DNA from 3 places in the Xanthomonas boreopolis genome. Region 2 is predicted to be linked to each of the others. Evidence: predicted binding sites of a transcription regulator. Region 2 holds the regulator's gene; each other region holds the start of a gene.
The links. Region 2 encodes HrcA, which represses chaperone genes, less so after heat shock. Its sites were predicted from a motif close to TTNGCACTCNNNNNNNNNGAGTGCNAA; they were not measured.
Positions count from the first base shown of each region.

Region 1: the regulator HrcA is predicted to act here: its motif matches at 5,690-5,716, upstream of rpoH (RNA polymerase sigma factor RpoH).
Region 3: the regulator HrcA is predicted to act here: its motif matches at 2,507-2,533, upstream of M3M27_RS02365 (co-chaperone GroES).

Region 1 covers NZ_CP097162.1:3,909,415-3,919,774, reverse strand. The annotation lists gene trxA (thioredoxin TrxA) at 1-204, opposite strand, end outside; gene rhlB (ATP-dependent RNA helicase RhlB) at 403-2,058, shown strand; gene ftsE (cell division ATP-binding protein FtsE) at 2,134-2,820, shown strand; gene ftsX (permease-like cell division protein FtsX) at 2,829-3,779, shown strand; gene M3M27_RS17585 (response regulator) at 3,969-4,811, shown strand; gene ung (uracil-DNA glycosylase) at 4,808-5,539, shown strand; gene rpoH (RNA polymerase sigma factor RpoH) at 5,728-6,603, shown strand; gene M3M27_RS17570 (NAD(P)/FAD-dependent oxidoreductase) at 6,690-7,964, opposite strand; gene M3M27_RS17565 (NYN domain-containing protein) at 8,150-8,902, shown strand; gene M3M27_RS17560 (choice-of-anchor X domain-containing protein) at 9,733-10,360, shown strand, end outside.
Region 2 covers NZ_CP097162.1:2,753,761-2,764,120, reverse strand. The annotation lists gene M3M27_RS12350 (outer membrane protein assembly factor BamE) at 1-18, opposite strand, end outside; gene fur (ferric iron uptake transcriptional regulator) at 131-541, shown strand; gene recN (DNA repair protein RecN) at 758-2,422, opposite strand; gene hrcA (heat-inducible transcriptional repressor HrcA) at 2,524-3,573, shown strand; gene grpE (nucleotide exchange factor GrpE) at 3,670-4,191, shown strand; gene dnaK (molecular chaperone DnaK) at 4,324-6,246, shown strand; gene dnaJ (molecular chaperone DnaJ) at 6,376-7,497, shown strand; gene pdxY (pyridoxal kinase) at 7,825-8,733, shown strand; gene M3M27_RS12310 (prephenate dehydrogenase) at 8,730-9,842, shown strand; gene M3M27_RS12305 (hypothetical protein) at 10,017-10,208, opposite strand.
Region 3 covers NZ_CP097162.1:522,644-533,003, forward strand. The annotation lists gene M3M27_RS02350 (protein-disulfide reductase DsbD family protein) at 1-1,601, opposite strand, end outside; gene cutA (divalent-cation tolerance protein CutA) at 1,610-1,996, opposite strand; partial or broken gene M3M27_RS02360 (endonuclease) at 2,196-2,357, opposite strand; gene M3M27_RS02365 (co-chaperone GroES) at 2,581-2,868, shown strand; gene groL (chaperonin GroEL) at 3,043-4,683, shown strand; gene M3M27_RS02375 (TonB-dependent receptor plug domain-containing protein) at 5,092-7,971, shown strand; gene M3M27_RS02380 (3-deoxy-7-phosphoheptulonate synthase) at 8,369-9,442, shown strand; gene M3M27_RS02385 (trimeric intracellular cation channel family protein) at 9,616-10,233, opposite strand; glycine riboswitch at 10,316-10,360, opposite strand, start outside.

The DNA.
Region 1 (10,360 bases), 1.2 Mb from region 2:
GGCCAGGGCGCGGTTCTCGTCCACGTTGACCTTGGCCACTTTCAGCTTGCCGTCGTAGGCGTCGGCCAGGTCGTCCAGCACCGGCGCGATCATCTTGCACGGGCCGCACCATTCGGCCCAGAAATCCACCAGCACCGGTTCCCCGGACTTGAGTACGGCGGCGTCGAAGTCGGCATCGCCGACGTGCAGAACCTTGTTGCTCACTTTCGGTCTCCTGGAACCCTGGCGGAACCCGGAAAACGGGCTTGCCGCCGCATTGCGTTAAACTGGGGCATTGCGCGGCGGATTCAATGGCATCTCCTGAAGCCGCGCTGTCCGGCGCAAGGGCCGCAGTGTGCGACGCTGCCGGGATCGATGCAAGCCGCGCCGGGGTGGCCCCAGGCGCCCCACGAAGATGGAATGATGAGCGACAAACCGCTGACAGATTTGACTTTTTCCTCGTTCGAGCTGCACCCCTCGCTGCTCGCGGGGCTGGACGGGGCCGGTTTCACCCGCTGCACGCCGATCCAGGCCCTGACCCTGCCGGTCGCGCTGACCGGTCGCGACGTGGCCGGCCAGGCCCAGACCGGCACCGGCAAGACCCTGGCGTTCCTGGTGGCGGTCGTGAACCGGCTGCTGAGCCGCCCGGCGCTGGCCGACCGCAAGCCCGAGGACCCGCGCGCGCTGATCCTGGCGCCGACCCGCGAGCTGGCGATCCAGATCCACAAGGACGCCATGAAGTTCGGCGCCGACCTCGGCCTGCGCTTCGCGCTGGTCTACGGCGGCGTGGACTACGACAAGCAGCGCGAGCTGCTGCAGAAGGGCGTGGACGTGATCATCGCCACCCCGGGCCGGCTGATCGACTACGTCAAGCAGCACAAGGTGGTCTCGCTGCACGCGTGCGAGATCTGCGTGCTGGACGAGGCCGACCGGATGTTCGACCTGGGCTTCATCAAGGACATCCGCTTCCTGCTGCGGCGCATGCCCGAGCGCGGCACCCGCCAGACCCTGCTGTTCTCGGCCACGCTCAGCCACCGCGTGCTGGAGCTGGCCTACGAGCACATGAACGAGCCGGAGAAGCTCGTGGTCGAGGCCGAGACCGTCACCGCAGCGCGCGTGCGCCAGAAGATCTACTTCCCGGCCGACGAGGAGAAGATCCCGCTGCTGCTGGGCCTGCTCTCGCGCGGCGAGGGCGCGCGCACGATGGTGTTCGTCAACACCAAGGCGTTCGTCGAACGGGTGGCGCGCGCGCTGGAGAAGGCCGGCTACCGGGTCGGCGTGCTCTCCGGCGACGTGCCGCAGAAGAAGCGCGAGACCCTGCTCAACCGCTTCCAGAAGGGGCAGCTGGAGATCCTGGTGGCGACCGACGTGGCCGCGCGCGGCCTGCACATCGACGGGGTCAAGTACGTCTACAACTACGACCTGCCGTTCGACGCCGAGGACTACGTGCACCGCATCGGCCGCACCGCGCGGCTGGGCGAGGAGGGCGACGCGATCAGCTTCGCCTGCGAACGCTACGCGATGAGCCTGCCGGACATCGAGGCCTACATCGAGCAGAAGATCCCGGTCGAGGCGGTCACCACCGAGCTGCTGACCGCGCTGCCGCGCCCGGAGCGCGCCGCGCCGGCCGAGGGCGAGGAGGCCGAGAGCGTCGGCGAGATCTTCCGCGAGGCGCGCGAACAGCGCGCCGCCGACGAGCAGCGCCGCGGTGGCCGCGGTGGCCGTTCCGGCAGCGGCGAACGCGCGCGTGGCGAGGGCGAGCGCCGTCCGCGCCGCCGCAAGCCGAAGCCGGAAGGCGAGGGGCAGGCGCAGGCGGCCGCGGCGGCTGAGCCGGCAAGGCCGGCCAGCGCCCCGGCGCCGGTCGTGGCCGAAGGGGGCGAGGAGCGCGCGCCGCGCAAGCGCCGGCGCCGCCGTCGCGGCCGTCCGGTCGAGGGCGCGGGCGAGGCCGCCGCCGGTCCGGCACCGGCGGCCGCGCCGAGGCCGGTCCAGGTGGTCGCCACGCCGGTCAAGGCCGCGGCCAACGATTCGTTCCTGTCGCGGCTGGGCCGCAAGATCCGCGCGCTGGTCTCCGGCGGCTGAGCCGGGGCGCGACGAATGCACCGCCGGGCCGACCGTCGGCGGTGCATTCATGGAGCGCTCCGGCATAATTGCTGAATGAGCGTCCTGCGATTCGACAATGTCAGCAAGCAGTACCCGGGCGGGCACACCGCGCTGGAGGACGTGAGCTTCGAGGTCGCCCAGGGCGAGATGCTCTTCGTCACCGGCCACTCCGGCGCCGGCAAGAGCACGCTGCTGAAGCTGATCCATCTCAGCGAGCGCCCGACCCGCGGCGCGGTGATCTTCGGCGAGCGCAACCTGCTCAAGGTACGCGGCGGCAAGGTGCCGCTGCACCGGCGCGAGGTCGGCGTGGTCTACCAGGACCACCGCCTGTTGATGGACCGCAGCATCGCCGAGAACGTCGCCCTGCCGCTGATCCTGCGCGGCACGCGCCGCGGCGAGATCGGCAAGCGGGTGCGCTCGGCGCTGGAGCGGATCGGCCTGGCGCACCGCGAGAAGGCGCTGCCCTCGCAACTGTCCGCCGGCGAGCAGCAGCGCGTCGGCATCGCCCGCGCGATCGTCGGCGAGCCGAGCCTGCTGGTGGCCGACGAGCCGACCGGCAACCTCGACCCGACCCTGGCGGCCGAGATCATGCAGTTGTTCGCAGAGTTGCCGGCGCGTGGCACCAGCGTGCTGGTGGTCAGCCACGACCTGGCGCTGCTCAAGAAGATGCGCAAGCGCGTGCTGATCCTCGACCACGGGCGCCTGGCCGACGACATCTCGCCACAGGACCTGGCGGAGTGAGCGCGCCCGTGAACAAGCCCAACAACATCGAGGCCCGTGCCCCGTCGAGGCTGGGGATCTGGTTCGACCACCACCTCCACAGCATCGTCTTCAGCCTCGGCCGCGCGCTGCGCAAGCCGTGGGCGACGCTGTTGACGGTGCTGGTGATGGCGCTGGCGCTGGCCTTGCCGCTGGGGCTGTCGATCGCGCTGGACAATCTCAAGCACCTGGCCGGCAGCGTGCAGCAGTCGCGCGACATCAACGTGTTCCTGAAGACCAGCGTGGACGGATCCGCCGCCAGCCTGCTGGCCGAGTCGCTGCGCGGCCGCGCCGATGTGGCGGCGGTGGCGCTGCGCACGCCGGAGCAGGGCTTGGCCGAGCTGCGCGAAAGCGCGAAGCTGGACGCGGCGATCGACGCGCTCGGCGACAACCCGCTGCCGACGCTGCTGATCGTCACCCCGGCCGCCGACGGCGACGATGCGCGCCTGGCCGAGTCGCTGCAGGGCATGGCCCAGGTCGACCAGGTCCAGCACGATGCGCTGTGGCGCAAGCGCCTGGAGGGCTGGCTGAAGTTCGGCGAGCGGCTGGTGCAGGTGCTGTCGGCGCTGCTCGGCGCCGGTGCCGTGCTGGTGGTCGGCAACACCGTGCGCCTGGACATCCAGTCGCGGCGCGAGGAGATCGGCGTGCTGCAGCTGCTCGGTGCCAGCGACGGCTTCATCCGCCGTCCGTTCCTGTACCTGGGCGCCTGGTACGGACTGGGCGCGGGGCTGGTAGCGCTCGGCCTGGTCGGCCTGTCCGGGCTGGCGCTGCGCGGGCCGCTGGCGGCGCTGGCCGACAGTTACGGCAGCAGCTTCGCGCTGCATGGGCTGGACCTGCTGCATTCCGGCTTCGTGCTGGTCGGCACGCTGGTGCTCGGCTGGCTGGGGGCCTGGCTGGTGACCGGGCACTTCCTGCGCCAGACCCGCCCGACCGAGACCTAGGGCCTGTTCGGCGCTGTTGGAATGGGCCACGCCGCGCCTGGGTGCGTGCGGGGCAAAGAAGAACGAGGGAATTCATGTCGATAAACGATCGAGTGATGACGCCGCACCGTGCGCACCCAGGCGCGGCCCTTCGTGTTGCCGCACGCGGCAACGTGGCCCATCCCAACAGCGCCAACAGGCCCTAGCCCCATGCGCACGCCCGACCTCAAGCACCTAGTCAACGAGGCGCCCCGCGTGATGGTGGTGGACGGCTCCAAGCTGGTGCGCAAGCTGATCGCGGACGTGCTCACGCGCGAGCTGCCGGCGGTGCAGGTGGTCGGGTGCGCCAGCATCGCCGAGGCGCGCGAAGCGCTGGAGGCCGGCTCGGTGGACCTGGTCACCACCTCGCTGGCGCTGCCGGACGGCGACGGCCTGGCGCTGGCGCGCAGCGTGCGCGAGGCGGCCGGGCAGGCCTACGTGCCGGTGATCGTGGTGTCCGGCGACGCCCAGCAGCACCTGGTGGAGCGGCGCTTCACCGAGTACGTCACCGACTACTTCGACAAGGCGCTCGGCCACGAAGCGCTGGCGACCTTCATCCGCGGCTATGTGCAACCCGAGCCGGTCCCCGGCGCCAGCGTGCTCTACATCGAGGACAGCCGGGTCGTCGCCGAGGCCACCAAGCGCATGCTCGAGCGCCAGGGGCTGCAGGTGGTGCACGTGCTGACCGCCGAAGAGGCGTTCGCGCTGCTGACCGCCGAGTCCCTCGGCCGCACCCCGCGGCGCATCGACCTGGTGCTCACCGACGTGACCCTGAAGGGCGAGCTCAACGGCCGCGACGTGGTGCAGCGTATCCGCGTCGACTTCGCCTACGGCAAGCGCCGCTTGCCGGTGCTGGTGATGACCGGCGACGGCAATGCGCACAACCAGTCCGAACTGCTCAAGGCCGGCGCCAACGACCTGGTGCAGAAACCGATCGAGGAGCGCCTGCTGGTGACCAAGGTGCTGTTCCAGCTGAGGCTGGCACGGCTGGAAGACCGGGCCGTAACGCTATGAACGAAGTCGTGAACGAGGCCGCGGAGTCGCGGATCCAGTTGGAGCCTTCGTGGAAGGCGCGGGTGGGGGATTGGCTGCTGCGGCCGGAGATGCGCGAGCTGTCGGCGTTCCTGCGCCAGCGCAAGGCGGCCGGCGCGCGGATCTTCCCGCCCGGGCCGAGGATCTTCGCCGCCTTCGACGCCACCCCGTTCGAGCAGGTCAAGGTCGTGATCCTCGGCCAGGACCCCTACCACGGCTACGGCCAGGCGCACGGGCTGTGCTTCTCGGTACTGCCGGACGTGCCCACCCCGCCGTCGCTGGTCAACATCTACAAGGAAATCGAGGACGACCTGGGCATTCCCCGCCCCGACCACGGCTACCTGATGCCGTGGGCGCGGCAAGGCGTGCTGCTGCTCAACGCGGTGCTGACGGTGGAGGAAGGCCGGGCCGGCAGCCACCAGAACCGGGGCTGGGAGGGTTTCACCGACCACGTGGTCGATACCCTCAACCGGGAGCGCGAGGGCCTGGTGTTCATGCTCTGGGGCAGCTATGCCCAGGCCAAGGGCAAGGTGATCGACACCCGCCGCCACCGCGTGCTGAAAGCGCCGCACCCCTCGCCGCTGTCGGCGCACCGGGGATTCCTCGGCTGCCGGCATTTCTCGATGGCCAACGAGTACCTGGCCCGGCACGGCGGTACGCCGATCGACTGGCGGCTGCCGCCCCGGCAGGCGCTGGACGGGACAACCTGAGTCGACGCCAACGGACCCAAGACCGTCACGGCGCCGCCGCCGGAACGGTGATAGGGTGGCGGCCGGGGTTTCCCGAGGACGGCGGCAGAACGGAAAAGGCCAAGCCCGGTTAACCATTCCATTCATGGAACGCTGGAACTTTTTCTGTACCCGGCAGTCCAATAGCCCGACTGCTAAGATGAGGTCCTATGAGCCAGAACGCCTCCACTGCCCTTGTGGCAAACAACCTCCCCGTCCCCAGCGCGCTGGGTTCGCTGGATGCCTACATCAATGCCGTGCACCAGATCCCGGTGCTGTCGGCCGATGAGGAACAGGAGCTGGCGCGCCGCTACCGCGACCACGAGGACCTCGACGCCGCGCGCGAGCTGGTGCACTCGCACCTGCGCTTCGTCGTGCACGTGGCCCGCGGCTACAACGGCTACGGCCTGCAGATGGGCGACCTGATCCAGGAAGGCAACATCGGCCTGATGAAGGCGGTGAAGCGCTTCGACCCGGACATGGGCGTGCGCCTGGTGTCCTTCGCGGTGCACTGGATCCGCGCCGAGATGCACGAGTTCATCCTGAAGAACTGGCGCATCGTCAAGGTCGCCACGACCAAGGCGCAGCGCAAGCTGTTCTTCAACCTGCGCAAGTCCAAGACCCGCCTGGGCTGGCTGAATGCCTCCGAGGTCAGCGCCGTCGCCAAGGACCTGAACGTGTCCGAGCGCGAGGTGCTGGAGATGGAATCGCGCCTGGCCGGCCGCGACATCGGTTTCGATGCGCCGTCCGACGAGGACGACGAGCACGCGCCGCCGTCGCCGGTGAGCTACCTCGTCGCCAACGACGAGGATCCGTCGATGGCCTACGAGCGCGCCGACAGCGAGGACCACCAGCTGGAGCTGCTGCGCGAGGGCATGGCCGGGCTGGATGCGCGTTCGCGCGACATCATCCGCCGCCGCTGGCTGGACTCGGAGTCGAAGGTGACGCTGCAGGAGCTGGCCGACGAGTACGGCGTGTCGGCCGAGCGTATCCGCCAGATCGAGGCGAACGCGCTGAAAAAGATGCGCGCCCTGTTCGCCGCCTGACCGGCACGACAGCGGCAATGGACGAACGGCCCGGAGCGATCCGGGCCGTTCGCGTTCATGGCGATGCCGGGCCGGCGGCACCGGCCTCAGGGGCGTTGCGGAGGGTCTTCCTCGTGCGGGCGGCCGAAGATGATCCGCGCGGCGCGCTGATAGCTCCAGTACGCCATCGCCCAGTTGACCAGCACCACGAAGCGATTGCGGAAGCCGATCAGGAAGAACACGTGGGCGGCCAGCCAGAACCACCAGGCCAGCGGCCCCGACAGCTTGAGCCGGCCGAGGTGCACGATCGCCGCCATGCGCCCGATCGTGGCGAGGTTGCCGTAGTCCTTGTAGCGGAACGCGGGCGCCGGCCGGCCGGCGAGGCGGGCGCGCAGCGTGGCGGCGATGTGCCGGCCCATCTGCTTGGCGGCCGGGGCGACGCCGGGCACCGGCTTGCCGTCCTGCTGCACCGAGGCCAGGTCGCCGCCGACGAAGATCTCGGGATGGCCGGGCACGCTGAGGTCGGGCTCGACCAGCACGCGGCCGGCGCGGTCCAACGGCACGCCGAGGGTGCGCGCCAGCGGCGAGGCGGCCACGCCGGCGGCCCATACCACGGTGCGTGCTGCCACGAACTCGTCGCCCAGCCGGTAGCCGTGCTCGTCGATATGCGTCACCGGCGTGCCGGTATGGACCTCCACGCCGAGCTTCCGCAGCTGGCGCTCGGCCTTGTCGGTGAGGTCGGGGGGGAAGGAGGGCAGCACGCGCGGGCCGGCTTCGATCAGGCGCACGCGGGCGTCGCGCGGATCGATGCTGCGGAACTCGTCCTTCAGCGTGTGGCGGGCGATCTCGGCCAGCGTGCCGGCGAGCTCGACGCCGGTCGGGCCGCCGCCGACGATCGCGAAGTTCAGCCAGGCCGCGCGGGCGGCGGGATCGGGCTCGGCTTCGGCGCGTTCGAACGCCACCAGCAGCTTGCGCCGCAGGTACAGCGCATCGTTGAGCGTCTTCAGGCCCGGCGCGTGCCCGGCCCACTGGTCGTTGCCGAAGTAGGCGTGGGTGGCCCCGGTCGCCAGGAGGAGATAGTCGTAGCCGAGGCGGTGGCCGTCGGTGAGGGCGACCTGGCGCCGGTCCGGGTCGACCGCGTCGACCTCGCCGAGCAGGACCTCGACGTTCCGCTGTCCGCGCAGGATATGGCGCAGCGGCGCGGCGATGTCCGGGGCGGACAGGCCGGCGGTGGCGACCTGGTACAGCAGCGGCTGGAACAGGTGGTGGTTATGGCGATCGACCAGGGTGATGCGGATCGGCGCGTCGGCCAGGGCGCGGGTCGCCCAGAGCCCGGCGAAGCCGCCGCCGATGACGATCAGATGGGGGAGCGTGGGAGCCATCGTGCTGTATCGGGCAAGGGAGGATCGTGGGAGCGGCCTGGCCGGCTGGCCGCCGCGACCGCCCGCTAACGTAGCAGCTCGGGAGGAACCGCGGGGTGTTCGCGCCGCGTGCACATGCGCGGGCGAGCCGCCTGTGTATGCTCGGCCGCGGGACGGGCATGGCGCCCGTGCGAGGAGCATGGCCGATGGCATCGGGCAACGGATCCGAGACGCGTATCGCGCTGCTGGTCGATGCGGACAATGCGCCGGCCGCGAAGATCGACGTGGTGCTCGCCGAGGTGGCGCGCTACGGCGTGGCCAACGTGCGGCGCGCCTACGGCAACTGGAAGAGCCCGCACCTGAAGGGCTGGGAGTCGGTGCTGCACGAGTACGCGATCCGCCCGATCCAGCAGTTCGCCTACAGCAGCGGCAAGAACGCCTCGGACATGGCGATGGTGATCGATGCGATGGACCTGCTGTACGCGCGCAACCTCGACGCCTTCGCGATCGTGTCGAGCGATGCGGATTTCACGCCGCTGGTGATGCGCCTGTTGACCGACGGCATGAAGGTCTATGGCTTCGGCGAGAAGAAGACGCCGTCCCCGTTCGTCAACGCCTGTTCGAAGTTCACCTACCTGGAGGCGCTGGGCGCGGATGCGGTGGACGAGCAGGATGCGACTTCGACGCGCAGGGGCGAGAAGGAGCTGCGCAACGATGCGCGGCTGGTGCAGTTGTTGCGCGGGGCGGTGGACGCGGAGTCGGAGGACGACGGGTGGGCGCACCTGGGGGCGGTGGGCAAGCAGATCGCCAACCAGGCGTCGTTCGACCCGCGCAATTACGGGTACCGGAAGTTGAGCGACCTGGTCAAGGCGATCGGGTTGTTCGAGATCAGGCAGGATGGATTGGTGATCTGGATCCGGGACAAGCCCCGGGTGCGGGGAAAGGTGGGGCGGGGGTAGTGGGTTAGCGGTATCGGGTTATGCCCAATGGCCGACGGACCGGCGTCCACGCTATCTCACCGCCTCACGTAGTCTCTCTAGCGTCATCCCCGCGAAAGCGGGGATCCAGGGACGTTGCTTTGGGCTCTTGAGGCTTTGGCGAGAAAGGCCAGAGCTTTCGCCTTTGGCGAGTTACTTTTCTTTGCTTGTGCACGCGCGCTGCATGAGCAGCGCCGCACGGCGAACCCGCCCGAAGGGCGCGGCACAGGAATGTGCCGCGTAAAGAAAAGTAACCCAAAGAAGCGCTTCACAGCAGCCGAACGGCTGATCAAGCACCCCCCGCCTGCGCGCCCGCAGCTGTGCTGCGGGTCCGCGGAGCCGGCGGGATTTTTCGACGGGGCTCGTCCGCTACGCGGCCGAGTCCGGGGCATTCGCCGCGCGGTGAATGCCCGCCCGCCGGGGCGAAGCGGTGCTTCACCTTTTCCGGCGAGCCCATGCACGTCGCCCTTCGGGTGTTTCCCGCCGTCTCCGCCGCTTCGAAGGGGGCCGCGCCGCAGTGACATTCGTGGGCCATGAGGTTGGCGCGCCGCCGCGCGAGGAGGCGTTACCCAATCCAAAGCAAAATCACGAGCAACAGCAACAGCAACAGCAACAGCAACAGCAACAGCAACAGCAACAGCAACAGCATTACCGCGCTGCTGCGCTGCGTCGTGGCTTGGTCATATGGCGGCGCTATAAACCAGGCACGTCGCGGCGAGGGGGCGCTGGGCGATTCGCGGCGTGGGCTGGATGCCTGGAATAGGGGGCGTGGGCCTGCGTTGCATTCCGCAACGTCCAAGGAGGAAGACGGCATGTCCAGGTCCATGACGCTGTTCGTTGTATCCGCGTTGTCGTGGTGGTCCTGCAGCGGTCACGCTGCAGAGCTGGTTCCCAAGCAGTTGGCCGGTCCGCCGGAGGAGTTCGCGCAGATGCGGGTCCCCGATCCGGCGTCGGCGGCGATCCTGTCCAAGAGTGCGTTGTTGCCGGTGGAGCTGGCCCCGCAGGCCGGGGGAGCGCAGTGGCGCGGCAACCTGCCGGTCGAGAACGGCAGGTTGCGCTTCATGGTGCTCGACAACGGCGCGGGCTGGCAGGTCGCCGCGGGCGAGCCGGGCGGCACGCTGCGCGCCGATGCCGCCAATGCGGCACCGCTGCAGGCGGCGGCCGCCACGTTGGGCATGCAGGCGTCTTCGGTCAGGGGCGTGCGATACGCGCTCGAGGGGGCGCGCAACGGCCAGTGGAACCTGCAGTTGCGCGCGTCGACGCCACAGGCGCAGCGCGGTTACGTGTTGTTGGAGGGCGACGAGCGCACGCAGTTGGCGTCCTATCCGCGCGATCGCCAGCGTCAGCTCGGCCGTCCGCTTGCGCTCAATGCGGTATTGACCGGTGACAGTGCCGCGGGCGAGGCGCGCCTCGGGATGGATGCAGGCCGCATCGAGCGCG
Region 2 (10,360 bases):
CAGCAGGAGATTGCGCATCGGGGACGGTACGGAGTGAAAATCACCGCGATGATACACTCCCCACGGTCGCCGCGACCCATCCCCGGCAGCTGGCGCTAAATCGCCAATGAATAGGAACACCGGAGACTCCATGGAATCCCACGACCTGCGCAAAGTCGGCCTGAAGGTCACCCACCCGCGCGTGCGCATCCTCGAGCTGCTGGAGCAGAAGAGCGCCCAGCACCACCTGAGCGCCGAGGACATCTACCGGCAACTGCTGGAGCACGGCGACGAGATCGGCCTGGCCACGGTGTACCGGGTCCTGACCCAGTTCGAGGCCGCGGGGCTGGTGCTCAAGCACAACTTCGAAGGCGGGCAGGCCGTCTACGAGCTGGACCGGGGCGGCCACCACGACCACATGGTGGACGTGGACACCGGCAAGATCATCGAGTTCGAGAGCAACGAGATCGAGGCGCTGCAGCACAAGATCGCCGCCGAGCACGGCTACGAGCTGGAGGACCATTCCCTCGTGCTGTACGTGCGCAAGAAGCGCGCGCGCTGAGGGGCGGGTCTTACCGGGATACGCGAAGGCGGCCGGTCGGCCGCCTTCCGCATTCGAAGGGCCGGCTTCCGTGGGAGCGGCTTCAGCCGCGATGGGTTTTCCCGTTTGAACCCCTGCACAGGGATGTGCAGGCTGCCGCAGAGGGACCTGCATGCAAGCCCCATCGCGGCTGAAGCCGCTCCCACGGAAGCCGCTCCTGGGAAGCAGTGGGGGGGGTCAGACCTCTTGCAGCAGCTTGCGCGCGGCCGCGCGCGCCTCCTTGCTCACTTCCACGCCGCCGAGCATGCGCGCCAGCTCTTCCTGGCGGGCGCCGGCGTCGAGCAGCTCGACCGAGCTCTGGGTCATGCCGTCCACCGGGGCCTTGCTGACCCGGTAGTGGGCATGTCCCTTGGCGGCGACCTGGGGCAGGTGGGTGACGCACAGCACTTGGCGCTGCTCGCCGAGGGCGCGCAGCTTCTGGCCGACGATGTCGGCGACCGCGCCGCCGATGCCCGAGTCGACCTCGTCGAACACCATGGTCGGCACCGCGTCGAGGCCGAGCGCGGCGACCTCGATCGCCAGCGACACGCGCGACAGCTCGCCGCCCGAGGCGACCTTGCGCAGCGGCCGGGGCGGCTGGCCGGCGTTGGCCGCCACCAGGAACTCCACGCGCTCGGCGCCGTTCGGGTCCGGTCGCAGCGCGTCCTGCGGCTGCAGTTCAATCAGGAAGCGGCCGCCGCCCATGCCCAGCTCGCCGATCAGCGCGGTGGTGGCCTCGCCCAGCGCGGCGGCGGCGCGGGCGCGGGTGGCCGAAAGCGCGGCGGCGGCCTGGCGCCACTCGCCGCTGGCCTCGGCGAGCAGGTCGTCGATCTTCTGCAGCCGGGCATCGGCGCCGCGCAGCGACTCGACCTCGGCCGCGAGCCGGTCGCGCTGCTCGGCCAACTGGTCGGGGGCGACGCGGTGCTTGCGCGCCAGGTCGTGCAGGCGGGCCATGCGCCGCTCCATCGCCTCGAACTGGGCCGGGTCGGCGTCCAGGTCGTCGCGGATCCGGTCGAGCAGGGACAGCGCTTCGTCGAGCTGGATCGCCGCGCCGTCGAGCAGGGTGTCGACCTCGGCCAGGCGGGGTTCGTGCTCGGCTACCCGGGACAGGGCATGGCGGCATGCCTGCAGCAGGCCAAGGGCGGACTCGCCCTCGTCGCCGTTGAGGCGGTCGGCGGCCTGGCCGCAGGCGTCGATCAGCGCCGCGGCATGGGCCTGGCGGCGGTGGTTCGCGTCGAGCGCCGCGATCGAGGCCGGCTCCAGGTCCTCGCGTTCCAGTTCGGCGAGCTGGTGCCCCAGGTAGCCGATCCGGTCGGACACGTCGCCCTGGGCCGAGAGCGCCTCGCGCTCGTCCAGCAGGGCCTGCCAGCGCTGGCTGGCCCGGCGCACCTGCTCGCGTTCGCCGGCATTGCGGGCGTAGGCGTCCAGCAGGTCCAGCTGGCTGGTGCGGGAAAGCAGGGCCTGGTGCTCGTGCTGGCCATGGATCTCGACCAGGTGGCCGGCCAGTTCGGCCAGTTGCGACAGCGGGGCGGGGCGGCCGTTGATCCAGGCGCGCGAACCGCCATCGGCGCGGATGATCCGGCGCAGCTGGCACTGGCCGTCGTCGTCCAGTTCGTTCTCGCGCAGCCAGCGCTGGGCGGGGTGCCCGGGCGGCAACATGAATTCGGCCGACAGTTCGGCCCGCTCGGCCCCGTGGCGGACCACGCCGCTGTCGGCGCGCAGCCCGGACAGGAACCCGAGCGCGTCCACCATCAGCGACTTGCCGGCGCCGGTCTCGCCGGAGACCACGGTCATGCCTGGGCCGAATTCCAGCTCGGTGGCGCGGACGACGGCGAAATCCTTGATCGAGAGATGTCTGAGCATGCAGGCGTCGGGACGGTCTGGGTTCTGGGAGGGCGGGGCAGGCGCGGCTTGCCAACGCTCCGGGCAGACATTATCTATGCTTCGTCTCACAGACTGATCCCATGCGCGCATCTTCCACGCCCTCGCTCGATCCCCGCGCCCGCCAGTTGCTGCGGACGCTGATCTCGCGCTACATCCGCGACGGCGAGCCGGTCGGGTCCAAGACCCTGGCCCAGCACGCCGGGCTGGACGTCAGTTCGGCGACGATCCGCAACATCCTGGCGGACCTGGAGGACATCGGCCTGCTCAGCTCGCCGCACACCTCGGCCGGCCGCGTGCCGACTGCGCACGGCTACCGGGTGTTCGTCGACAGCCTGGTGCAGATGCAGCCGCCGGGCGAGGACGAGGTGCGCCGGTTGCGCGCGGAGCTGCCGGCCGGGGCCGGGACCCAGTCGCTGCTGGGCAGCGCCTCGCAGATGCTGTCGGCGATGAGCCACTTCGTCGGCGTGGTCAGCGCGCCGCGGCGCGAGCAGTTCGCCTTCAAGCACATCGACTTCGTCGGCATCGACGCGCGCAAGGTGCTGGCGATCGTGGTGTTCGCCGACAACGAGGTGCAGAACCGGGTGATCGAGCCGCGGCGGGCCTACGGGCCGGTCGAACTGGAGCGGGTCGCCAACTACCTCAACGCGCATTTCGCCGGGCGTACCCTGGCCGACATCCGCGCCACGCTGCTGCGCGAGCTGCGCGTGGCCAAGGACGAGATGGAGCAGCTGCTGTCGCACAGCGTCGACCTGGCCGGCGAGGTGCTGGCCCCGGCCGCCAGCGACGACATGCTGCTGGCCGGACAGACCCGGCTGATGGGCGTGCAGGACCTGTCCGACCTGGACCGCCTGCGCGAGCTGTTCGAGGCCTTCGCCAGCAAGCGCGAGATCCTCCAACTGCTGGAGCGCACGATCCAGGCCCCGGGCGTGCAGATCTTCATCGGCGAGGAGACCGGCGTGGTGTCGCTCGAGGACGTCTCGCTGGTCACCGCGCCGTACGCCGCCCATGGCCAGGTGCTGGGCGTGCTCGGGGTGATCGGGCCGAAACGGATGGCCTACGACCGGCTGATCCCGCTGGTCCAGGTCACCGCCGAGATGCTGGGGGCCGCGATGGAGCCGCCACCGCGATAGGCGCGGCCTCTGGTTCCGATCGATCGCTTGAAACCCGTCGATACGCCCACATAGGGAGCCGGTGGGGCGGGTGTTCCTCCCGCCCGGGAATTGTTCATGAACCAAGACCACCCCGAATTCGATTCCGAAGACCCATCCCAGAACCAGGCGCCGGCCGATCCGCTCCAGGCCGAGGTCGAGGCGCTGCGCAGCGAGATCGCCCTGCTCAAGGCCGACGCGCTGCGCGAACGGGCCGACCTGGAGAACCAGCGCAAGCGCATCGCCCGCGACGTGGAGAACGCGCGCAAGTTCGCCAACGAGAAGCTGCTGGGCGAGCTGCTGCCGGTGTTCGACAGCCTGGATGCCGGGCTGGCCGCCGCCGGCAACGAACCGAGCCCGCTGCGCGACGGCCTGGAGCTGACCTACAAGCAGCTGCTGAAGGTCGCCGCCGACAACGGCCTGACCCTGCTGGACCCGGCCGGCCAGCCGTTCAACCCGGAACACCACCAGGCCATCAGCCAGGCCGAGGCGCCCGAGGGGGTGGCCCCCGGCAGCGTGCTGCAGGTGTTCCAGAAGGGCTACCTGCTCAACGAGCGCCTGCTGCGCCCGGCCCTGGTGGTGGTCGCGCGCCACGACTGATCGGCGCGGCACCGTCCATGCAACGCAGTTTCGTGCGGATGGCTTGAATGGGTTCGCGCCATCCCCACATCTGGACCAGAACCGGCGCGGGCCGGACAGACAGTTAAGAACACTCTTCAGGAGCCATCCCACATGGGCAAGATCATCGGTATCGACCTCGGCACCACCAACTCGTGCGTGGCGATCATGGACGGCGGCAAGGCCCGCGTCATCGAGAACTCGGAAGGCGATCGCACCACCCCGTCGATCGTCGCCTACACCAAGGACGGCGAAGTGCTGGTCGGCGCCTCGGCCAAGCGCCAGGCCGTCACCAACCCCAAGAACACCTTCTACGCGGTTAAGCGCCTGATCGGCCGCAAGTTCACCGACGGCGAGGTGCAGAAGGACATTGCGCACGTCCCGTACACCATCCTCGCGCACGACAACGGCGACGCCTGGGTGCAGACCAGCGACGGCAAGAAGCTGGCGCCGCAGGAGATCTCCGCCAAGGTGCTGGAGAAGATGAAGAAGACCGCCGAGGACTTCCTGGGCGAGAAGGTGACCGAGGCGGTGATCACCGTGCCGGCCTACTTCAACGACAGCCAGCGCCAGGCGACCAAGGACGCCGGCCGCATCGCCGGCCTGGACGTCAAGCGCATCATCAACGAGCCGACCGCCGCGGCGCTGGCCTATGGCCTGGACAAGGCCGGCGGCGACCGCAAGATCGCCGTGTACGACCTGGGCGGCGGCACCTTCGACGTGTCGATCATCGAGATCGCCGAGGTCGACGGCGAGAAGCAGTTCGAGGTGCTGGCCACCAACGGCGACACCTTCCTGGGCGGCGAGGACTTCGACAACCGCGTGATCGAGTACCTGGTCGACGAGTTCCAGAAGGACCAGGGCATCGACCTGCGCAAGGACCCGCTGGCGCTGCAGCGCCTGAAGGACGCGGCCGAGCGCGCCAAGATCGAGCTGTCGTCCTCGCAGCAGACCGAGGTCAACCTGCCGTACGTCACCGCCGACGCCTCCGGCCCGAAGCACCTGAACATCAAGCTGACCCGCGCCAAGCTGGAAGCGCTGGTCGAGGACCTGATCAAGAAGTCGATCGAGCCGTGCCGCGTGGCGCTGAACGACGCCGGCCTGCGCGCCAGCGACATCAGCGAGGTGATCCTGGTCGGCGGCCAGACCCGCATGCCGAAGGTGCAGCAGGCCGTGGCCGAGTTCTTCGGCAAGGAGCCGCGCAAGGACGTCAACCCGGACGAGGCCGTGGCGCTGGGCGCGGCGGTGCAGGGCGGCGTGCTGGCCGGCGACGTCAAGGACGTGCTGCTGCTCGACGTGACCCCGCTGAGCCTGGGCATCGAGACCCTGGGCGGCGTGTTCACCAAGATCATCGAGAAGAACACCACGATCCCGACCAAGGCCTCGCAGGTCTTCTCCACCGCCGAGGACAACCAGTCCGCGGTCACCGTGCACGTGCTGCAGGGCGAGCGCGAGCAGGCCCGCTTCAACAAGTCGCTGGCCAAGTTCGACCTGACCGGCATCGAGCCGGCGCCGCGCGGCCTGCCGCAGATCGAGGTGTCCTTCGACATCGACGCCAACGGCATCCTGCACGTGTCGGCCAAGGACAAGAAGACCAACAAGGAGCAGAAGGTCGAGATCAAGGCCGGCTCGGGCCTGTCCGAGGACGAGATCGCGCGGATGGTGGCCGACGCCGAGGCGCACCGCGACGAGGACAAGAAGTTCCAGGAGCTGGTGCAGGCCCGCAACCAGGCCGACGGCCTGATCCATGCGACCCGCAGCGCGATCAACGAGCACGGCAGCAAGGTGCCGGGCGACGTGATCGGCAAGGTCGAGGGCGCGCTGGCGGAGCTGGAGACCGCGATGAAGGGCGACGACAAGGCCCAGATCGAGGCCAAGACCAAGGCGCTGGAAGAGGCCGGCCAGTCGCTGTACGCGGCGGCCGCGGCGGCCGAGCAGGGTGCCGCCGGCGGCGGCGATGCCGGCCCGCAGGCCAAGGCGAACGACGACGTGGTGGACGCCGAGTTCACCGAGGTCAAGGACGACAAGAAGCCGTGATTCGTGATTCGGGATTCGTGATTCGAAGGAGCGGGGCCATGCCTCGCTCCTCCGGGCGCCGGAATCCCGGCTGATGGCGATACCGATGCTTTTTCGAATCACCAATCACCCATCACGAATCACGTCCACATGAGCAAGCGCGACTACTACGAGGTGCTGGGCGTCGCCCGCAACGCCAGCGACGAGGAGCTGAAGAAGGCCTATCGCCGCTGCGCGATGAAGTACCACCCCGACCGCAATCCGGGCGATGCGGCGGCCGAGGCGGCCTTCAAGGAATGCAAGGAGGCCTACGAGGTCCTCGCCGACGCCGGCAAGCGCCGGATGTACGACGCGCACGGCCATGCCGCTTTCGAACACGGCATGGGCGGCGGCGGTCCGGGCGGCCCGGACATGGGCGACATCTTCGGCGACATCTTCGGCAACATCTTCGGTGGAGCCGCTGGTGCGCGCCAGGCGCGCCGCGGCGCCGACATCGGCTACGTGATGGAGCTGGAGCTGGAGGAAGCGGTGGCCGGCGTCGAGCGCCGCATCGAGATCCCGACCCTGGCCGAATGCCGGCAATGCGACGGCAGCGGCTCGGAGGACGGCAAGGTCGAGACCTGCACCACCTGCGGCGGCCGCGGCAACGTGCGCGTGCAGCGCGGCATCTTCGCGATGCAGCAGACCTGCCCGCATTGCGCCGGGCGCGGCAGCATCATCCGCAATCCCTGCAAGACCTGCCACGGCGCCGGCCGCGTCGAGGAAGAGAAGGTCCTGTCGGTCAAGATCCCGGCCGGCGTGGACACGGGCGACCGCATCCGCCTGGCCGGCGAGGGCGAGGCCGGGCCGCCCGGCGCGCCGCCCGGCGACCTGTACGTCGAAGTGCGCGTGCGCGAGCACGCGATCTTCCAGCGCGACGGCGACGACCTGCACTGCGAAGTGCCGATCCGCATCGCCCAGGCGGCGCTCGGCGACAGCGTGCGCGTGGCGACGCTGGACGGCGAAGCCGAGATCCGCATCCCGGCCGAGACCCAGACCGGCAAGCTGTTCCGCCTGCGCGGCAAGGGCGTCAAGTCGGTGCGCAGCCGCGTGCCGGGGGACCTGTACTGCCGCGTCGTGGTGGAGACGCCGGTCAACCTCACCGCGGAGCAGCGCAGGCTGCTGGAGCAGTTCGAGGCCACGTTCGTCGGCGAGGAGGCGCGCAAGCATTCGCCGAAATCGGCGACCTTCATGGACGGGGTGAAGAGTTTCTGGGACCGGATGACGTCGTAGTGCATCCCGCTTCGCGGGCTGCACCCCCATGCTTTTGCCTCGCAAAACCGCGGGCCCCGCTTCTGCCTTGCCCGTCCCCGGCCTGTCGGCGCGCCCCCCTTAACGGAAGGGGGGCTTTGCTCCAGACGCCCATCGAGTCGACGACATTCTCGTGGGAGGGACTTCAGTCCCGACGGGCTTTCCCGAAGTGCCGGCTGTTTTCGCTCTTCGTAGGAGCGGCTTCAGTCGCGAAGAAGCTTTCGGTAAAGCCCCGCCGCGACTGAAGTCGCTCCTGCGAAATGCAAAGGCGAACGTGCCGTGCCGCCTGCGCGCGCCTACAATGCGGCGATGAGCCAATCGCAACCCGGACACCTCGTCCACGGCCGTCGCCAGCGCCCCGATGGGCCCGCGCCGGTCGACGTCATCTCCGTCCAGTCGCAACTGGTCTACGGCCACGCCGGCAACAGCGCGGCGATCCCCCCGCTGCGCGCGCTGGGCGTGCGCGTGGCGGAGATCCCGACCACGCTGCTCAGCAATGCGCCGTTCTATTCGACCCTGCGCGGGCGCATCCTGCCGGTGGACTGGTTCTCCGACCTGTTGCTGGGCGCGAGCGAGCGCGGCCTGCCGCAGCGCGCCAAGTTGCTGGTCTCCGGCTATCTCGGCAGCCTCGCCAACGGCGAGGCGTTCGCCGACTGGCTCGATGGCCTGCAGGACCTGGCGCCGCAGCTGCGCTACTGCCTGGACCCGGTGATCGGCGATACCCACACCGGGCCCTACGTGGAGCCCGCGCTGGAAAAGGTGTTCGTCGAGCGGCTGCTGCCCAAGGCCTGGCTGGTGACGCCGAATGCGTACGAGCTGGGCCGCCTGAGCGGCCGCGACAGCCTGGCGCAGGACGATGCGATCGCCGCGTCGCGCGAGTTGCTCGAGCGCGGCCCGGAGTGGGTGCTCGCGCACAGCGTGGCCGGCGCCGAAGGCCAGCTGGTGACGCTGGCGGTGAGCCGCGACGCGGTCTGGCGCTGGGCGACCCCGTACCTGCCGGTGGACGTGGCCGGTACCGGCGACGTGCTGATGTCGCTGTTGATCGGTTTCCTGCTGCAGGGCGAGTCGTTCGAATCGGCGGCCGGGCGCGCGCTGTCGGGCGTGCACGCGGCGCTGGAGGCGACCCTGGCCGATGGCTACGAGGAGTTCGACGTGCTCGCCGCCGCGCCGGCGGCACTGTCCACGCCGGGGCGCTTCGCCGTCGAGCGCCTGGCATGACGGCGCGTCCCGTCGTCGGCATCGTCGGCAGCGCCGGTGCCTATGGCCGGTGGTTGCAGCGATTCCTGCACGAACGCATGCAGCTGGAGGCGGTCGGGCACGATCCGGCCGATCCGGCCTCGCTCGACGAGCAGGCGCTGGTGGACCGCGCCGACGTGCTGGTGTTCTCGGCGCCGATCCGCCAGACCGAAGCGCTGATCCGCCGCTACGCGGCGCTGGCCGCCGGCCGCGAGCGCGGCCGGCTGTGGCTGGACATCACCTCGATCAAGCAGGGGCCGGTGGCGGCGATGCTGGAATCGCAGGCCGAGGTGGTCGGCCTGCATCCGATGACCGCGCCGCCGAAGTCGCCCACGCTCAAGGGCCGGGTGATGGTGGTCTGCGAGGCGCGGCTCGATGCCTGGCGCGCATGGCTGCAGACGCTGTGCGACGCGCTCGAGGCCGAATGCGTGCCCGCCACGCCCGAACACCACGACCGGGTGATGGCGCTGGTGCAGGCGATGGTGCATGCGACCCACCTGGCCCAGGCCGGGGTGCTGCGCGACTACGCGCCGCTGCTCGGCCAGCTGCCGGCCCTGATGCCGTTCCGTTCCGCCTCGTTCGAGCTGGACACGGCGATCATCGCGCGCATCCTCTCGCTCAATCCGGCGATCTACGAGGACATCCAGTTCGGCAACCCGCACGTCGGCGAGATGCTCGACCGGTTGCTTTCGCACCTGCAGGAACTGCGCGCGCTGGTCGCCCGCGGCGACGATGCGGCGCGCGCCCGTTTCCGCGAGATCTTCCTGCACGACAACAAGGCCGCGATCGGCGCGCAGGCGCTGGAAGGCGGCAACTACAGCTACGAGCGCGTGGGGTACCTGCTGGCCGACCTGACCGAGGCGCGCGCGTTGAGCGTCTACCTGCCCGAGGACCAGCCCGGCTCGCTGCGCGTGCTGCTGCACGTATTCGAGCGGCACGCCGTTAATCTCTCCTCGATCCATTCCTCGCGCACGCCGGCGGGCGAGCTGCATTTCCGCATCGGCTTCGACCATGCCAGCGACGCCGCGGCCCTGGCGCGCGCCGCGCACGAGATCGACGAGAGCGGCATCGGGCGGGTGCTGTCGCGCTGAGGTGGGCGTACCGCCATCTCTCTCCGCCCGCGGGAGCGGCCGGCAAGCGCCATCGTCGCGCATTTCATCCACACCGGCTGTGGATGAAATGCGGACAAGCATGTGGATAACGCGCCGCGCGCCTTGCGGCGCGGGCGTGTCAAGACGGATGGCGAAAAAATGGCCGGCGTCCGCTCAGGCCGCGGACAGCCGGAGTTCGCCGCCGGTGGTGGTGTACTGCTGGCCCTGGCGTACCAGGTGCCGGCCATCGGCCAGCTCGTAGCGCGGCGAAGGCTGTTCGCCGGCGTTGTTCGATTCGTCGCGGAACTCGATGATCACGTAGGTCTCGCCATCCGGAGCGACAGCGGGGAACTGGCGGAAAGACATTGCGCACCTCCTGGATCGATTGCCGCCGGCGATGCCGGCAACGTGAGCATGCGAAGGCCGGCGTTAAGGACGCGTCACCCGGCCCGGACAGGCCGCGTTCGGTTTCTGCGGGCCCTGTCGAGCCCGCTGCCGGTGCTTGGCCCGCGGCGCGG
Region 3 (10,360 bases), 2.2 Mb from region 2:
AGGAACGGCAGCGCCAGGCCGAGGCCGAGCGCCAGGAACACCAGCATCGCCAGCAGCGGCGGGGCGGTGAACGCATAGGCCAGCGCCGAGCCCATGAACGGCGCGATGCACGGGCTGGCGACCACGCAGGCCAGCACGCCGGTGAAGAAATCGCCGACCGGGCCGCGCCGCGACGCCAGCGACTGGCCGATGCCGCCGAGGTTGCCGCCGAGCGTGAACACGCCGGTCAGGCTCAGGCCGACCGCGAACATCAGGTAGGCCAGCGCGGCGACGAACCACGGCTGCTGCAGCTGGAAACCCCAGCCGGCCGCCTGCCCGGCCGCGCGCAGGCCGATCACCAGCGCGCCGATCACCGCGAACGACAGCAGCACGCCCAGCGAGTACCAGAGCGCGTGGCTGCGCGCGCGCGCGCGGCTCTCGCCGCTGTGCGCCAGTCCGAGCACCTTCAGCGACAGGATCGGCAGCACGCACGGCATCAGGTTGAGCACCAGCCCGCCCAGCAGCGCCAGCACCAGCACCGCGACCAGGTTGCGCTCGGCATGCGGGGGCAGGCTGCGCCCGGCATTGCCGGCGGAGGCATCCGGCGGCGGCGGGGCCGGCGCCTTGTCCGTGGCGGCGCCGGCGCCGGACAGCGGCGGGATCGGCAGCGGCGCGGCGGTGGCCTGGTCCGGCGGCGAGAGCTTGCCGGCCGGCAGCGCCAGCTTCACCCGGCGCGTCATCGGCGGATAGCAGATGCCGTCGGTCTGGCAGCCCTGGAAGGTCGCCACCAGGGTGATGTCGGCCGCGTCGGTGCGGTCGCGCAGCAGCGGCAGCGCGACCTCGGCCTGGTCGAAGTACACCACCACGTCGCCGAAGTGCTCGTCGCGGTGCGGCTTGCCCGGCGGCCACTGCGGCGCGCCGGTGCGGATGCCGGCCACGCCTTCCAGCGCCAGCGAGGTGCGGTCGCGGTAGAGGTAGTAGCCCGGCGCCGGGGTGAAGCGCAGCAGCAGCGTGTTGCCGTCGCCGGCGATCGCCTCGAACTCGAACGCCTGCTCGGCCGGCAGCGGCAGCGCCTCCACGCCGGCGAGGTTGGCGACGCCGGCACCGGGCAGGCGCGAGGCCAGCGGCGACGGCGCGGTGTTGCCCGCGCTGGGCAGGGTGCCGGAGGGCAGCGCGGCGGCCGCGCCCGGCCCCGGCAGCCTGACCTCCAGGCGGCGCTTCTGCGGCGGATAGCACACGCCGGCATCGGCGCAGCCCTGGTAGCGCACCTCCAGCTGCAGCGCGTCGACGCCGTCGGCGGCCGCGCCGGTGAGCACCGCGGTCACCTCGTCGCGATAGGTCTCCACCTCGCCGAAGAACTCGTCGTGCTTCTTGTGCCCGTCCGGCAACTGCAACGGGTTCTGCTTGAACCCGGGGATCTCGCCCACGCCCATGCGATGGCGGTACAGGTAATAGCCCGGCGCGATCTTCCAGTGCAGCTCGACCCGGCCCGGCGCGGTGGCCCGGGCGCTGAGTTCGAAGGCCTGGTCCACCGGCAGCAGGTCCTTCTCGGAGAAGGCCAGCGCGGACAGCGGCAGCAGCATGAACGCGCACAGCGTGGCGAAGCGGCGCAACAGGGTCATCGGGACATTCATTTCCTGCGGGTCTCGTCGTCGATCCACGCCAGGTACGCCGGCAGCCCGTCCTCGGCGCGCAGGGCGATCGCTTCGGGCAGCTCGTACGGATGCAGCGCCTGCAGGCGCTCGATGGCCGCCTGCAGGCGGGTGGCGGTGGTCTTGATCAGCAATTGGACTTCCTCGCCCCGTTCGATCCGGTCCTGCCAGCGGTAGGTCGAGCGCGCGCCGGGCAGCTGCGTCACGCACGCGGCCAGCCGCTCGGATACCAGCGCATGCGCGATGCGCTCGGCGCTGGCGGCGTCCGGGCAGGTGCTGAGCAGGACGAGAACTTCGCACGGGGAAGGCGTGCGGCGCTCTTGCGAGGGGCTCGCAGCCGGGGAGGTGGAGGGCGGGGAAGGCATGGGTCCGCGAGTGTACCGGCTCGCTGCGCGCGGGGCAGCCGAGCGCGGGCCCGTTGCAGTTGGAACATTCCTTTCGCGTCCCGGGCCGAGGCGTGCGCCCGCAGCGCGGATTCGCGCGGGACGCGGGCCCGTGAGGCGAACGGCGCACGCTCGCCCGGCCCCCCACGCTGGGGAGGGGCCTTCGTTTTCGACGCCGCGGTCAGTTCGGCAACTGGCAACTGGCCGGCCTGGCCGAGGTGAACAGCGCCGCGGTGCCCCACTCGGGATGGTCGATGAAGGGATTGCGGTTGCCCTGGGCGCCGTGGATCACCTCGTTGCGGGCGCGCTCGGCGGTGTCCGGCGGGTCGGCCTGGTGCCAGGCCGGTCGGGCCCGCCGGGCCGAGGCCGCCGCGACGGATCGGGCGCTCCGCTGCGATCCGGCGTTTTTTTGTCCGCCGCCCCCCTTGAAAGGCATTCGGCCGGCTCCATGTCAGGCCAGTCCCGATCCGTCGGGTTTTGTCGTGCGTGATGCTGGCACTCGACATGCGCGAGTGCTAACATCACCAGCCTTTTCCAGACCAATCAATCACTTAAGAGGTCTTTCAATGAGCATCAAGCCGCTTCACGACCGCGTGGTAGTCAAGCCGATCGAAGCCGACGAGATTTCCGCCGGCGGCATCGTGATCCCGGATTCGGCCAAGGAAAAGTCCACCAAGGGTGAAGTCGTCGCCGTCGGCGCCGGCAAGCCGCTCGACAACGGCAACGTCCGTGCCCCGGCCGTCAAGGTCGGCGACAAGGTGATCTACGGCCAGTACGCCGGCAGCACCTACAAGGCCGAAGGCGTCGAGTACAAGGTCCTGCGCGAAGACGACATCCTCGCCGTCGTCGGCTGAGTCTGTATTGCGAGTCCCTCGCAGAGGCGCGGCACATCCGTGTGCCGGGATTCAAAAAGGCGAGTCCCTCGCAAGAGCACGGCACATCCTTGTGCCGGGTTTGAAAGGCGAGTCCCTCGCAAGAACGCTGCCTTCTCTTTCCAAAAACACGAACACTTACTGAGGTAACAGCACATGGCTGCCAAGGATATTCGTTTCGGTGAAGACGCTCGTACGCGCATGGTGCGCGGCGTCAACGTGCTCGCCAACGCCGTCAAGGCGACCCTCGGCCCGAAGGGCCGCAACGTCGTGCTCGAGAAGAGCTTCGGCGCCCCGACCATCACCAAGGACGGCGTCTCCGTCGCCAAGGAAATCGAACTGGCCGACAAGTTCGAGAACATGGGCGCGCAGATGGTCAAGGAAGTCGCTTCCAAGACCAACGACAACGCCGGCGACGGCACCACCACCGCCACCGTGCTGGCCCAGGCGCTGATCCGCGAGGGCGCCAAGGCCGTGGCCGCCGGCATGAACCCGATGGACCTCAAGCGCGGCATCGACAAGGCGGTCACCGCCGCCGTCGCCGAGCTGAAGAACATCTCCAAGCCGACCGCCGACGACAAGGCCATCGCCCAGGTCGGCACCATCTCGGCCAACTCGGACGAGTCGATCGGCAACATCATCGCCGAAGCGATGAAGAAGGTCGGCAAGGAAGGCGTGATCACCGTCGAGGAAGGCTCGGGCCTGGAGAACGAGCTGGACGTGGTCGAGGGCATGCAGTTCGACCGCGGCTACCTGTCGCCGTACTTCATCAACAACCAGCAGAGCCAGTCGGCCGACCTGGACGACCCGTTCATCCTGCTGCACGACAAGAAGATCTCCAACGTGCGTGACCTGCTGCCCGTCCTCGAGGGCGTGGCCAAGGCCGGCAAGCCGCTGCTGATCGTCGCCGAGGAAGTCGAGGGCGAGGCCCTGGCGACCCTGGTGGTCAACACCATCCGCGGCATCGTCAAGGTCGTGGCCGTCAAGGCCCCGGGCTTCGGCGACCGTCGCAAGGCGATGCTGGAAGACATGGCCGTGCTGACCGGCGGCACCGTGATCTCCGAGGAAGTCGGCCTGTCGCTGGAGAAGGCCACGATCAAGGACCTGGGCCGCGCCAAGAAGGTGCAGGTCTCCAAGGAGAACACCACGATCATCGACGGCGCCGGCGACACCGCCGCCATCGAGGCCCGCGTCAAGCAGATCAAGACCCAGATCGAGGACACCTCCTCCGACTACGACCGCGAGAAGCTGCAGGAGCGCGTGGCCAAGCTGGCCGGCGGCGTGGCGGTGATCAAGGTCGGTGCCGCGACCGAGGTCGAGATGAAGGAGAAGAAGGCGCGCGTCGAAGACGCCCTGCACGCCACCCGTGCGGCCGTCGAGGAAGGCGTGGTCCCGGGCGGCGGCGTCGCCCTGGTGCGCGCGCTGGCCGCGATCAGCGAGCTGAAGGGCGCCAACGAAGACCAGACCCACGGCATCCAGATCGCCCTGCGCGCGATGGAAGCCCCGCTGCGCGAGATCGTCGCCAACGCCGGCGAGGAGCCCTCGGTCATCCTGAACAAGGTGAAGGAAGGCAAGGGCAACTTCGGCTACAACGCCGCCACCGGCGAGTTCGGCGACATGGTCGAGTTCGGCATCCTGGACCCGACCAAGGTGACCCGTTCGGCCCTGCAGAACGCCGCTTCGATCGCCGGCCTGATGATCACCACCGAAGCGATGGTGGCCGAGGCTCCGAAGAAGGACGAGCCGGCGCTGCCGGCCGGCGGTGGCATGGGCGGCATGGGCGGCATGGACTTCTGATCCGCCGCGGCCCACAGGCTGCATGCTGTACGGAAAACCCCGCCGCGAGGCGGGGTTTTCTTTTGCCCTGTCCGCGCCCGGCCGCGGGCCGGAACCGCCGGTCCGCCTGCGTCCGGCACGGCTGCGTCCGGGGGAGCCCGCACCACCTGCCAGCCGATGCGGACGGCGCGCTTGCCCGGGTGCGTCGCGGCCGGTCTGCCCACGCGCGCAAATCCGCGGCGTGCGCTGCATCCAGGTTTGCACGGATGCGCATGACATTCCGTTGACAACGATATCAGCGCGGACCTAGGTTCGGCCCGGGGAGCGCGGCTCGCGCAGCGGGCCAGGGGAGGCGACGCCGGCAGGCGCGCTTGCGCGACCGCGACCATATCCGCCGGCCTCGCCGGTTCTTCCGCAGGGGAACCACCCATGAAGTGCCGTAGCCACCGCCTTGCCCTCGGCGTAGCCTTCGCCATCGCCGTCCATGCCAGCGCTGTGCAGGCGCAGAGCGGCGATGCATCCGGGTCCGCCACCGACCTGGATGCCGTGACCGTCACCGGCTCGCGCATCAAGCGCGCCGAAGTCGAAGGCGCGCAGCCGGTGCTGGCGATCAGCGCCGAGCAGATCCAGCAACAGGGTTTCGCCACCGTCTACGACGCGCTGGCGAGCATGAACCAGCAGGGCTCGGTGGAGGCCGACACCCAGTGGGGCTCGCACACCCCGAACGCCTCGCCGATCAACCTGCGCGACCTTGGCCCGGGCCGCACGCTGCTGCTGGTCAACGGCCATCGCGTGGCCGACTACCCGCTGCCGTACGGCGGCGAGAGCAACTTCGCCAACTACAGCAACATCCCGTCGGCGGCGGTGGAGCGCATCGAGATCCTCACCGGCGGTGCCTCGGCGATCTACGGTTCGGACGCGGTCGCCGGCGTGATCAACGTGATCCTCAAGAAGAATTACCAGGGCGACCAGGTGCGCCTGCGCGGCGGCACCTCGACCGAAGGCGGGCGCAACGCCTTCGACGGTTCCTGGACCGGCGGCCGCACCGGCGACAACTGGAGCCTGACCTACGCCTTGCAGGGCACCCGCCGCGATCCGCTGACCGGGCGCGACCGCCCGCAGATGGACGACCAGGAGGACATGGCCTATTCGAACTGGACCGCGCAGAACCGCAAGTACGGCTTCAATCCGTTCACCGGACTGAGCCTGGTCGATGCCGACAACTCCCAGCGGCTGTCGATGCCGTCCGGCACCTGCGAACGCTTCGGCGGCGAGTTCATCGATGCGCAGCGCCTGAGCTACGACCAGAACAGCGGCGTACTGACCAACTACGGCAGCTACTGCGGCATGGCCCACGACTACCAGGACTGGCTGCTCAGCAGCGGCGGCGAGAACTATTCCGGTTATCTCTACGGCACCTGGAAGTTCAGCGAGAACACCGAGGCCTGGGCCACGCTGTCGGTGAACAAGAGCACCGGCTACTGGACCTACGACCCGCCCTACGTCTACCTCGGGCCGTTCCACGATGCCGGCAGCGACCGCTCGCTGTACGCGATCCGCCAGCTCACCCGCCGCGAAGCCGGCGGCTTCGAAGGCCTGGCGAACTACAACAAGGAACTGTCCTGGGACCTGAGCGCGGGCCTGAAGGGCGTATGGGCCGACCGCTTCGACTGGGAGTTCAGCGTCGGCCGTTCGCGCTACACCGTGGACGAGTACATCCGCACCGTCGATCTGCAGAAGGCCACCGACTGGTTCCTGGGCCCGCAACTCGGCACCACCGCCGACGGCACGCCGATCCACGACGTCGACGAGGACCGCTGGTACGCACCGCTGACCTCGGCGCAATACGGCGACCTGGTCGCCAAGTCGCACAACGCGGCCGATTCCTGGGTCAACCAGGCCAGCTTCACGCTCAGCGGCGAACTGCTGCAGGGCTGGGCCGGGCCGATCCGCTTCGCCACCGTGGCGGAGCTGGCCAAGCAGGGCTACCGGCTCAGGCCCGATCCCTGCGCCAACGAGTGCTACTACGTCGACGTGGTCGACAGCGGCGGCGGCGAACGCCTGCGTTCCTCGGCCGGGCTCGAACTGCAGGTCCCGCTGCTGGCGAGCCTGACCGCCAGCCTGGCCGGCCGCTACGACCGCTACGGTTCGTACAAGTCGTACGCCACCGACCTGGCCACCGACATCGGCAGGCAGAGCGACACCACCTGGAGCGCCGGCCTGGAGTGGCGCCCGGTCGATTCGCTGCTGTTGCGCAGTACCCTGGCGACCAGCTTCCGTGCGCCGGACATGCACTACGTGCTCGGCGAGCCCAGCTCGACCAGCCAGACCGTGATCGACCAGTACCGCTGCATTTCCTCAGGCGCCTACCTCACCGGCACCTGCAACGACGAGAACGACGACATCTACTACACCATCGACGTGAACCGCCGCGGCACGCCGGACCTCAAGTCCGAGCACGGACGTTCGTTCACCGCGGGCTTCGTCTGGGACATCGCGCAGGGCCTGTCGCTGACCGCCGACTACTACAAGATCCGCCTCGAGGACATGATCAAGGACCTCGACCGCGACGAGATCCTCAGCGCCGAGGCCGGCTGCCGCACCGGCACGACCACGAGCGGCGGCGCCTGGACCAATCCCGGCGGCGCCGAATACTGCAACACCATCGTCTCGCGCGTGATCCGCGATGCCGACGGCCGGATCGTCGGCATCGAGCGCGGCCCCATCAACCTGGCGCAGGCCGAGACCTCGGGCGTGGACGTCTCGCTGAAGTACCGGCTCGACACCGCGGCCTGGGGCAACTGGCAGTTCTCGCTCGACTACAACAACCTGATCTCCTACTACGAGCAGATCTACCGCACCGACGAGAACAAGAACAAGCGCGACGAGAAGGTGCGCAGCAAGGTGCGCGCGAGCGCGCACTGGGAGAACGGCGGCCCGTGGGATTTCACCGTCTACGCCAAGCGCTTCGGCTCCACGCGCGCGGTCAACTGGGGCACCTGCCGCCGCTTCGACGACGGCTACCAGCCGGCGGCCGGCGACGATTGCCTGGTCACCGACAGCGCCAGCTCGCACTACGGCGAGTCGACCTCGCACTACTACGGCCGGGTCGGGCCGGCGTGGTACTGGAACCTCAGCGGCGGCTACCGCATCACCCCGCGCATGAAGGTCAATTTCTACGTCAACAACGTGTTCAACAACGTGGGCTACAAGCACAAGGAGGCGTACTACGGCTACGCGTTCTTCAACACCACGCTGTTCGACTCGATCGGGCGTGAAATCGCGGCGGAATACGTGTTCGATTTCTGAACGAAGACCCCTGTGGGAGCGGCTTCAGCCGGAGTTTTTATGCAGATCCCTCTGCAACAGCCTGCGCATCCGTGTGCAGGGGTTCAAATGGGAAAGCTCCATCGCGGCTGAAGCCGCTCCCACAAAGGCCGCTCCTGCAGGCAGGCTGCGGCCTTCGTTGCCGATGAAACAGTGGCAATGGCGAAAAAGCCGTGCTATCAATACATCCCATGAACGCAAGCCGTGCCCGCTTTTACTTTTGGTACTACTTTCCGAAGCCGCTGGCGGAGGAAGGATTGCGCTCACCCTGAAGAAAGAAGCTTCAGACGCATCCCGAAAGCCGCCAGCGCAACTGGCGGCTTTTTTGTTGCCGCCATCGCCCTGGGGCACACCGCCAAACCTCACCGAGCCAGACGCCATGCCCCCACATACCGATGACCTCCGCATCCGCAAGATCGAACCGCTGACGCCGCCGGCGCAGCTGCTGTCCCTGCTGCCCTGCGACGAGCGCGCCTCGCAGACCGTGTCCGCCTCGCGCGCGGCGCTGCACGAGATCCTGCACGGCCGCGACGACCGCCTGGCCGTGGTGATCGGCCCGTGCTCGATCCACGACCCGGTCGCGGCGATGGAGTACGCCCAGCGCCTGCGCCCGCTGCGCGAAACGCTCGGCGACGCGCTGGAGATCGTGATGCGCGTGTACTTCGAGAAGCCGCGCACCACCATCGGCTGGAAGGGCCTGATCAACGATCCCGACCTCGACGGCAGCTTCCAGATCAACAAGGGCCTGCGCCTCGCGCGCGGCCTGCTGCGCGACATCAACCACCTCGGCCTGCCGGCCGGCGTGGAGTTCCTCGACATCATCTCGCCGCAGTACATCGCCGACCTGGTGGCCTGGGGCGCGATCGGCGCGCGCACCACCGAGAGCCAGGTGCACCGCGAGATGGCCTCCGGGCTGTCGTGCCCGGTCGGCTTCAAGAACGGCACCGGCGGCGACGTGAAGATCTCGGTGGACGCGGTGGGCGCGGCCTCGCACCCGCACCATTTCCTGGCCGTGACCAAGGACGGGCAGACCGCGGTCGCGGCCACCGAGGGCAACCCGGACTGCCACGTGATCCTGCGCGGCGGCAAGCAGCCGAACTACGATGCCGACAGCGTCGCCGCGGCCGCGCAGGTACTGCAGAAGAACGGGCTGCCGGCGCGGCTGATGATCGATGCCAGCCACGCCAACAGCGGCAAGAACCCGGACAACCAGCCCAAGGTGGTCGAGGACATCGCCCGGCAGCTGGAGCAGGGCCAGGACGCGATCATCGGCGTGATGGTGGAAAGCCACCTGGTCGGCGGCCGCCAGGACCTGGTCCCCGGCTGTGCGCTGACCTACGGCCAGAGCATCACCGACGGCTGCATCGACTGGGACACCTCGGTGCAGGTGCTGGAACGGCTGGCCGAAGCGGTGCGCGCCCGCCGCCGCCGCGCGCTGTCCGCTGCGGCCTGAGCCGGCGCCAAGGGCCGGGCAGGGGGTCCCTGCCCGGCGCGGACACGGCCGTCCGGTCCGGCGCGGCGGGAGGCGGAGAGAGTGGACCCGTCATCGCCGGACGGGATCGATGCTGCGCCCCGCATGTGGCCGCGCTTTGCCGGCCGGTGGGCGGCGCCGGCATCCGGTGCCGCTCAGTGCGGATCGTCGCGATAGACGAACTTGGGCATCTCCCAGCCGAACCGCAGTGCCGCCAGCCGCAACAGGAAGCCGCCGCCGAGGCAGGCCAGGGTGGTCGTGGCCTCGGGCAGGCCGGCCGCCAGCAACAGCAGGTAGGCCGCGCCGGTCAGCAGCGCCACTCCCGCGTACAGCTCGCGCTGGAAGATCAGCGGCACCTCGTTGCAGAGCACGTCGCGCAGCACGCCGCCGAACGCGCCGGTGAGCAGGCCGGCGATCACCACGATCGCAGGGTGGTGGCCGGCCCCGCGCGCGATCGCGCAGCCGATCAGGGTGAAGGCGACCAGCCCGAGCCCGTCCAGGACCAGGAAGGTGCGGCGGAAATGGTGCATCCAGCGCGCCAGCCAGGTCGCCACCAGCGCCGCGCCGATGGTGAAGCCGAGGTATTCGGGATGGCGCACCCAGCCCAGCGGATAGTGGCCCAGCACCACGTCGCGCAGCGAGCCGCCGCCGAGCGCTGTGACGCAGGCGATGATGACCACGCCGAACAGGTCCATGCGCCGGCGCCCGGCGGCGAGCGCGCCGGTCATGGCTTCGGCGCTGATGGCGATGAGGTAGATGATCTGCAGCAACATGCGAAAGGCTCCGGTCGGGGCGTGGACCGGCGCACGCGCGAACGCGCCATGGCGGCCATGGCGCGTTCGGGTGACCGGTTGCCGCTCCCGCTGTCCTTTTGCCTGAGAGTTCGGCGGCGTGGCCGCG